DNA from 2 places in the Streptomyces sp. NPDC020875 genome. Region 2 is predicted to be linked to the other one. Evidence: riboswitches for the same ligand, from Rfam matches in the RefSeq annotation. Region 2 holds a riboswitch; the other holds the start of a gene.
The links. A riboswitch is a leader RNA that binds a small molecule or an ion and turns the genes downstream of it on or off. The one in region 2 is predicted to bind glycine.
Positions count from the first base shown of each region.

Region 1: another riboswitch for glycine. It lies ahead of gcvP (aminomethyl-transferring glycine dehydrogenase); the one in region 2 lies ahead of gcvT (glycine cleavage system aminomethyltransferase GcvT).

Region 1 is NZ_JBFADP010000077.1:9,267-13,678, reverse strand. Features, by position in the region: gene gcvP (aminomethyl-transferring glycine dehydrogenase) at 1-2,518, opposite strand, end outside; glycine riboswitch at 2,703-2,799, opposite strand; gene AB0G74_RS31225 (PRC-barrel domain-containing protein) at 2,947-3,333, shown strand; gene AB0G74_RS31220 (DNA polymerase IV) at 3,240-4,412, opposite strand, start outside.
Region 2 is NZ_JBFADP010000012.1:53,727-58,138, forward strand. Features, by position in the region: gene glyA (serine hydroxymethyltransferase) at 1-721, opposite strand, end outside; gene gcvH (glycine cleavage system protein GcvH) at 742-1,119, opposite strand; gene gcvT (glycine cleavage system aminomethyltransferase GcvT) at 1,253-2,368, opposite strand; glycine riboswitch at 2,541-2,634, opposite strand; gene AB0G74_RS09275 (AAA family ATPase) at 3,029-3,700, shown strand; gene AB0G74_RS09280 (enhanced serine sensitivity protein SseB) at 3,843-4,412, shown strand, end outside.

The sequences.
Region 1 (4,412 bases), on a different contig from region 2:
GCCGCTTGGCGATGTCGTCGACGGTGACACCGGTCGCCTTGGTCAGCGGGCGCAGATCGATGATGCACTCATGGGCGACCAGCCCGCCGGGGCCCGTGTACAGCACCGGGAAGTGCGGCTCCAGTCGCTTGGCGATGTAGTTGGCGGCCAGCACGGCGACCTGCGTCGCCCGCTTCAGCCCCTCGCCGCCCATCAGCCGGACGTACGCCCAGGAGATCGGCAGGATGCCCGCCGAGCCCCAGGGGGCGGCGGAGATGGGGCCGACCCCGGTCTCCGGGCCCGCTTCGGGCTGGAGCGGGTGGTTGGGAAGGTAGGGGGCGAGATGCGCCCGGACCGCCACCGGACCCACACCGGGGCCGCCGCCGCCGTGCGGGATGCAGAACGTCTTGTGCAGATTGAGGTGCGAGACGTCGCCGCCGAACTCGCCCGGCTTGGCGAGACCGACCAGCGCGTTCAGGTTGGCGCCGTCGACATAGACCTGGCCGCCCGCCTCGTGGACCCGGGCGCAGATATCGGCGACGTGCTCCTCGAAGACGCCGTGCGTCGACGGGTAGGTGATCATCAGTACGGCGAGTTCGTCGCGGTACCGCTCGATCTTCTCCCGCAGATCGGTGACGTCGATCTCGCCGTCGTCGGCGGTGGCGACCACGACCACCCTCATGCCCGCCATCACGGCGCTGGCGGCGTTGGTGCCGTGCGCGGAGGACGGGATGAGGCAGACGGTCCGGCCGGTGTCGCCGTTGGCGCGGTGGTAGGCGCGGACGGCGAGCAGTCCGGCGAGTTCGCCCTGGGATCCGGCGTTCGGCTGGAGGGACACCTTGGCGTAGCCGGTGACCTCGGCCAGCCGCTCCTCCAGCTCGTGGATCAGGGTCAGATAGCCCGCCGCCTGGTCCGCCGGGGCGAAGGGATGGATTTGGCCGAACTCGGGCCAGGTCACCGGCTCCATCTCGGTGGTGGCGTTGAGCTTCATGGTGCAGGAGCCGAGCGGGATCATCCCCCGGTCCAGCGCGTAGTCCCGGTCGGCCAGCCGCCGCAGGTAGCGCAGCATCGCGGTCTCGGAGCGGTGCTGGTGGAAGACCGGGTGGGTCAGATAGTCGTCGGTCCGCAGCAGTTCCGCGGGCAGGGTGTCCTCGACGGAGGCGTCGAGGGCGTCCAGGTCGAGGGCGGCGTCGGCGCCGAAGGCGGTGAGGACGGCCCGGAGGGCGGCCCGGTCGGTGGTCTCGTCGCAGGCGATCGACACCAGGGAGTCGTCCACGAGGCGGAGGTTGACCCCGCCCTCGCGCGCGGCGGCGACCACATCGGCGGCCCGCCCGGGTACGCGTACCGTCACCGTGTCGAAGTACGCGCCGGTGACGATCTCCGCCCCGCTCGCCGCCAGACCGGCGGCGAGCAGGGTGGCGTAGCGGTGGGTGCGCCGGGCGATGGAGCGCAGGCCGTCGGGGCCGTGGTAGACGGCGTACATTCCGGCCATCACCGCGAGCAGCACCTGGGCGGTACAGATGTTGCTGGTGGCCTTCTCGCGGCGGATGTGCTGCTCACGGGTCTGGAGGGCGAGACGGTACGCCTTGTCGCCGTCCGCGTCGACGGAGACGCCGACGAGGCGGCCAGGCAGGCTGCGGGCGAACTTCTCGCGGACCGCCATGAATCCGGCGTGCGGGCCGCCGAAGCCCATCGGGACGCCGAACCGCTGGCTGGTGCCGACGGCGATGTCCGCGCCGAGTTCGCCGGGGGAGGTGAGCAGGGTGAGGGCGAGCAGATCGGCGGCGACGGTGACGACGGCGCCCAGTTCGTGCGCCCGCTCGATCAGCGGCCGGAGGTCGCGTACGGCGCCGGAGGCACCGGGGTACTGGAGGAGGACGCCGAAGACGCCCCGCTCGGCGACCTCGGCCGGGATGCCGTCACCGAGGTCGGCGACGACGACCTCGACCCCGGTGGGCTCGGCCTGGGTCTCGATCACGGCCAGGGTCTGCGGCAGGACGTCGGCGTCGACGAGGAAGACCCCGTCCTTGACCTTGCCGACCCGGCGGGAGAGCGACATGGCCTCGGCGGCGGCGGTGCCCTCGTCGAGGAGGGAGGCCCCGGAGGTGGGCAGACCGGTCAGCTCGGCGATCGTGGTCTGGAAGTTCAGCAGCGCCTCCAGCCGGCCCTGCGAGATCTCCGGCTGGTAGGGGGTGTACGCGGTGTACCAGGAGGGGTTCTCCATGACGTTGCGCAGGATGACCGGCGGGGTGAAGGTGCCGTAGTAGCCGAGGCCGATCATCGAAGTCAGTACGGAGTTGCGGTCGGCCAGCGACCGGAGTTCGGCCAGTACCTCGGGCTCGGTCCTGGCGTCCGGCAGACCCAGCGCCCCGGCGCTCTTGATGACATCGGGCACCGCGGCGGCGGTCAGCTCGTCGAGCGACCCGTACCCCACCTGAGCCAGCATCTTGGCCTGGGCCTCGGCGTCGGGTCCTATGTGGCGCTGCTCGAAGGGGATTCCCCGCTCCAGCTGCCGGAGAGGGATGCGGTTGGCGGTCATACAGGCGGCCTCCTGGTCTGCGTCAGACCCGGTGAGGGGCACCCGAGGCGGATGCCCGGGACGGCCTCCCCCTCTGTCATCTCAACCTGAGAGCTTCACCGGCCGCCCGTGGCGGGGGCGCTCCGGCTTTCACCGTCGGTGAGGGCGGATGCCGTCCGGCGCCCGCCCCACTTTCCAGAGTGACCTCGTCCGCGCGGTACAGGTGCCTGAGAGATTCCGGGGAGGAGTTGCTCCTTCGGCGCCACCGTCGTCCTGCCGGTGGACTCTCCCGCGCGGGGTCAGCAGCCGCTGCCAGCCTACCAGCGGACTCTTCGGCGGGTGAGGCCCGTGATCGCTCGAGTGGCCGACGGCGGCGTTCTGCTTTTTCGTGGTCCTCAGGGGTTCTCCTCAGGCTTTTCCGGCAGTGGGTACGACCTTCTGGAGGGACCGTGCAGACCGACATCGATCCGCGCAGCCTGATCGGCCGCAAGGCGTACGACCGCGACGGCGTACGGATAGGGACCGTCGACGAGGTGTATCTCGACGACGCCACCGGCTCACCCGACTGGGCGGCCGTCCGTACCGGTCTCTTCGGCCGGGACTCCTTCGTCCCCCTCGCCCCCAGTACGGTCGTCGGCGGCGCCCTCCGGGTCCCCTTCGAGCGGTCGCTGGTGCGGGCCGCCCCGGACCTCGGCGTCGGCCGTCATCTCTCCCCCGCCCAGGAGCTCCGGCTCTGCCGCCACTACGGCATCGACGTCTCCCCCTCGTCCGCGCCGGGACCGGTCTCCGACCGCTCCTCCGGTACGGCGGCGGACGACGAGGCAGCGTCCGGCTGATCGTCCGCCGGCTCCACCAGCGGCAGCGGATCGGACGGCGTCAGCTCCGGATCCTCCACCCGGAAGGTCCGGACCCGCCCGACCGGCCCCAGCGGCACCTCGAACCGTACGGTGACCCGTCCGACGCCGCTGCCCTGGACCCAGCCCGGCCCGTGGGTCGCATGGGTGACGTCCTGCCCCGGCGACCACAGCGGTACGGCGGGCGGCCCGGCGGCCTCCGTACCGGCGCCGGTCCCCGCCGGATCCTCAGCCGGTCCGCCGCGGGCCGCCTCGCCGACGCCGTCGTCCGCCGGGCCCGCGGCCCCCGCCCCGGGCACGCCGCCGCCGAGCACCTCCGCGGCCTGGGCGAACAGGTCCTCCTGCGTCCAGTCCGTCAGTCCGGAGACCCCCACCCCCAGCAGCCGTACGCCCCCCGTGGTGTCGACACCTTCCAGCAGTCGCTCGGCGGCCTCCCGCACCACCACCGGGTCGTCGGTGGGCCCCCGGAGCGTCTCCGACCGGGTCAGAGTCGAGAAGTCGTACCGCCGGACCTTGAGCACGATCGTCCGGCCCGAGTGCCCGGAGGCGCGCAGCCGCCGGACGCAGCGGTCGGCCAGCCGCTCCACCTCCAGCCGGATCCGCAGCCGGTCGTGGAGATCGATGTCGAAGGTGTCCTCCACGGACACGGACTTCATATCGCGCTCGGCCACCACGGGCCGGTCGTCGTGGCCGAGGGCCATCCGGTACAGCGACGCCCCCTGGGCCCGGCCCAGCAGCCGGACCAGCTCGTCCTCGCCCGCCTCCGCCAGTTCGGCGCAGGTGGTGATCCCACCGCGGCGCAGCTGCTCACCGGTGGCCGGACCGACGCCGGGCAGGGTCCGAACCGAGAGCGGCCCCAGCAGCTCGCGCTCCGTGCCCGGCTCGATCACCAGCAGTCCGTCCGGTTTGGCCCGCTCGGATGCCACCTTGGCTATCATCTTCGACCCGGCGAGCCCCACCGAGCCGGTCAGGCCGGTGACCCGGGCGATATCGGCCCGCAGCCGCTCGCCCGCCGCCCGCGCCGACGCCGTGTCCCCGGCCGCTCCCGACGCCTCCAGGTC
Region 2 (4,412 bases):
GGATCACGCCGCCGCGCGGACCGCCCAGGGTCTTGTGCGTGGTGGTGGTGACGACATGGGCGTGCGGCACCGGGTTGGGGTGCAGCCCGGCCGCGACCAGGCCCGCGAAGTGGGCCATATCGACCATGAGGTACGCGCCGACCTCGTCCGCGATCCGGCGGAAGGCGGCGAAGTCGAGCTGACGCGGGTAGGCGGACCAGCCCGCGACGATCAGCTTCGGCCGGGACTCCTTGGCCAGCTTCTCGACCTCGGCCATGTCGACCTGGCCGGTGGCGTCGTCCACGTGGTAGGCGACCACGTTGTAGAGCTTGCCGGAGAAGTTGATCTTCATGCCGTGGGTCAGGTGCCCGCCGTGGGCGAGGTTCAGACCCATGATCGTGTCGCCCGGCTTCAGCAGGGCGAACATCGCCGCCGCGTTGGCCTGGGCGCCCGAGTGCGGCTGGACATTGGCGTGCTCGGCGCCGAAGAGGTCCTTGACCCGGTCGATGGCGATCTGCTCGACCACGTCGACGTGCTCACAGCCGCCGTAGTAACGGCGGCCGGGGTAGCCCTCGGCGTACTTGTTGGTGAGGACCGACCCCTGGGCCTCCATGACCGCCACCGGGGCGAAGTTCTCGGAGGCGATCATTTCGAGGGTGGACTGCTGGCGGTGGAGCTCGGCGTCGACGGCGGCGGCGACATCGGGGTCCAGCTCGTGGAGAGAGGAATTGAGAAGCGACATATCGGCAGATATTCCTGTCGTCAGCTCTTGGTGAACTCGGCGTACTCGTCGGCGGAGAGCAGATCGTCCGGCTCCTCCGCCACCCGCACCTTGAACAGCCAGCCGCCCTCGAAGGGTGCGCTGTTCACCAGGGAGGGGTCGTCCACGACGCCCTGGTTGGTCTCGGTGACCTCACCCGTCACCGGGGAGTACAGATCGCTCACCGACTTGGTGGACTCCAGCTCGCCGCAGGACTCACCGGCGGTGACCGTCGCACCCACCTCGGGGAGCTGGGCGAAGACGACGTCACCGAGCGCGTTGGCGGCGAACTCGGTGATCCCGACCGTCGACACGCCGTTCTCGGCGGCCGTCAGCCACTCGTGCTCCTTGCTGTAGCGCAGCTGCTGGGGGTTGCTCATGGGATGAATTCTCCTGTACGCGGACGGTGCGGATGAACGGACGGGGTACGCCGGGACGTGCGTCTGGTCACGTCAGGCGGGGAAACGGGTTGGGGAGAGGAAGGGAGCGGCGGGCCGGTGGGCAGCCGCCGGGCTACTTCCGCCGCCGGTAGAACGGCAGCGCCACGACCTCGTACGACTCCTGGGCGCCCCGGATGTCGACCGCGACCCCCGGCGTGCCGGGCCCGGCGTGGGCCGCGTCGACGTACGCCATGGCGATCGGCTTGCCGAGGGTGGGAGAGGGGGCGCCGGAGGTGACCTCGCCGATCACCGCGCCGTCCGCGAGCACCGGATACCCGGCCCGCGGCACCCGGCGGCCCGCGGCGACCAGGCCCACCAGAACCCGCGGCGGGCTGTCCGCGGCCCGCTCGGCGGCGGCCTCCAGCGCCTTGCGGCCGACGAAGTCGCCCTCCTTCTCGAACTTCACCACCCGGCCGAGACCGGCGTCGAACGGGGTGAGCGCCGTGGTCAGCTCGTTCCCGTAGAGCGGCATGCCCGCTTCGAGCCGGAGCGTGTCGCGGCAGGACAGGCCGCACGGCACCAGACCGGCGGACGCGCCCGCCTCGGTCAGCGCCCGCCACAGCCCTTCGGCGTGCTCCGGGGCGACGAAGAGTTCGAAGCCGTCCTCGCCGGTGTAGCCGGTCCTGGCGATCAGCGCCGGGACCCCCGCGACCGTGCCCGGCAGGCCCGCGTAGTACTTCAGTCCTTCGAGGTCGGCATCCGTGACCGAGGCCAGGATCCCGGGCGACTCGGGGCCCTGGATCGCCAGCAGGGCGTAGGCGTCCCGGTCATCGCGGACCTCGGCCTCGAAGCCCGCGGCCTGCTCGATCAGCGCGTCCAGCACGATCTGCGCGTTGCCCGCGTTGGCGACCACCAGGTACTCGTTGCCGCCGGTGCGGTAGACGATCAGGTCGTCCAGGATTCCGCCGTCCTCACGGCAGATCATGGTGTAGCGGGCCCGGCCGGGGCCGATGGTGGAGATATTGCCGACCAGGGCGTGGTCCAGCAGGGCCGCGGCCCCGGGGCCGGAGACGGTGATCTCACCCATGTGGGAGAGGTCGAAGAGGCCCGCCCGGGTCCGGACGGCCTGGTGCTCCTCCCGCTCGCTGGCGTACCGCAGCGGCATGTCCCAGCCCGCGAAATCGGTCATCGTCGCACCCAGGGAGCGGTGCAGGGCGTCGAGGGCGGTACGGCGGGGGACGGTGCTCATGGACGGTTACTCCCAGGGCATGGCGGAAGACATGACGACGAGGACGTTCCTCCCCATCTGTCATCGGAACCTGAGAGGTTCGTCGCGAGCGTCGCACGGATGGCCGTACGGACGGTCGTGACTTGCACCTTGGGTGGAGCCGGTGGAAACCGGCCCGCTTTTCAGATCTGCCTCATCGCGCGCGGTACGGGGCCTGAGAGATTCAAGGGAGGAGCTTGCTCCTTCGGCGCCCGGAGCGGAGTCCGGGTCTCTCCCGCGCGGATTCAAACGGCCGGTATGAAGTTGGCGGCCACATCATTACACGCGGACCGGGAAGTACGGGAGCCCCGGCGGCGTTGTTCCCCTGCGTGGACACCTGGTCACGGTCGCGTACGAGAACGGGGGAAACGGGGGAGAGGCCGACTGCCGGGCCGGACAGGGGGCCGGGCGCCGACCGCCGGCGGACCGCTCCGGGCGGCCCGGGGGAACCGCGGCCCCGGCCGAAGGGGTCCTCCAGGGGGAGGCACGTACCCGGCGCACGCCCGGGGCGCACGACGCAATGGCCGGAAACAGAAGGGAAATGCCGGAAAAAACGCTCGGATCTCATTACCATTTCTTTACGGTCCGTTGACGCTCCATGGGCATAGGTGTGGGTGACCCGACATGGGGGAGGAGGGTGTGATGACGTTGCAGCGCTCCGGCGCCTACGCCACGACCGCGGGGGTGCCGGCCCAGCCACAGGCGCCCACGCGCGAACGGCTCCGAGCGGCCGCGCCGCCGGTACTGCGGGATCTGCGAGCCCGCGAAGGGCGAGGCCCGCGCGGACTCACCTTCGCCGCGGGCGACCTCGTGGTCGTCTCCGGACTGCCCGGAAGCGGAAAGTCCACCCTGATCAAACGGACCGCCGCGGCCGCCGCCATAGACTCCCAGGACACCCGCGACCGCTGGGACGCCGACATGCCCCGGCTGCTGCCCTACGCGCTCTACCGGCCCTTCGTCCGCCTCGCCCACTACACCGGCCTCCGCCGCGCCCTCCGCTCCGGCGAAAGCGTCGTCGTCCACGACTGCGGCACCCAGACCTGGGTCCGCCGCTGGCTCGCCCGCGAAGCCCGCCGCCGGGGCACCGGCCTCCACCTCATCCTGCTCGACGTCCCACCCGCCGTCGCCCGCCAGGGCCAGCGCGAACGCGGCCGAGGCGTCTCCGGCTACGCCTTCGCCCGGCACCGCAGAGCCGCCGGACGGCTGATCTCCGACGCCGAGGCGGGCCGCGCCCCGACCGGCTGCGCCTCCGTGATCCTGCTCGACCGCCCGGCCGCCGGAGCCCTCGCCCGGATCGGCTTCACCCCCCGATAACACCCCACAACACCCCCGGCGGACCGCCGGACCGGCCCGGAGGCAAAACCCGCCGCCCCGAACCGATCCGTACCGCAGGCCCTATTGTCGTCCCGGACCACAAAAGGGGACCCGGGCGGTCCGGGGGAGAGGGCGAACAGGGATGAACACGCCGGAGCGACTGGACGCGCGGCAGCAGTACGACGGGACCAACCCCGAGCCGTACGGCGCACCCACCGGCGGCCCGCCCGCCGAACAGCCCGACAGCCCGCCCGGACCCACCGGGCCCTACCCCGCCTGGCCCCTCAACGAACTCGAGGAAACCCTCGCCGCCGCCCTCGGACACCCCGGCGCCGGACCCCGGATCGTCGAAGTACTCGGCCGCAGCCAGATCTGGATCCCCCTCCCCAACGGCGGCGGACCCGACAGCCCCGACCTCGACCTGCCGATGATCGAACTCGACGGCGCCGCATACGTCCCCGTCTTCAGCTCCGAACAGCAATACCTCGCCTGCGTCGGCGACCACATCCCCTGCACCATCGCCCCCGCCCGCGACTTCGCCCGAGGACTCCCACCCCAGGTCGGCATCGCCGTCAACCCCGGCGGAACCATCGGCGTCCCCCTGCCGCCCCCCGCCGTCGCCGAACTCTGCCGCGCCGGACACACCCCCCTCGACGGCCCCACCGGCGGCGGACGCGTCCGGCTCTACGAACCCGACTGGCAGGACGACCCC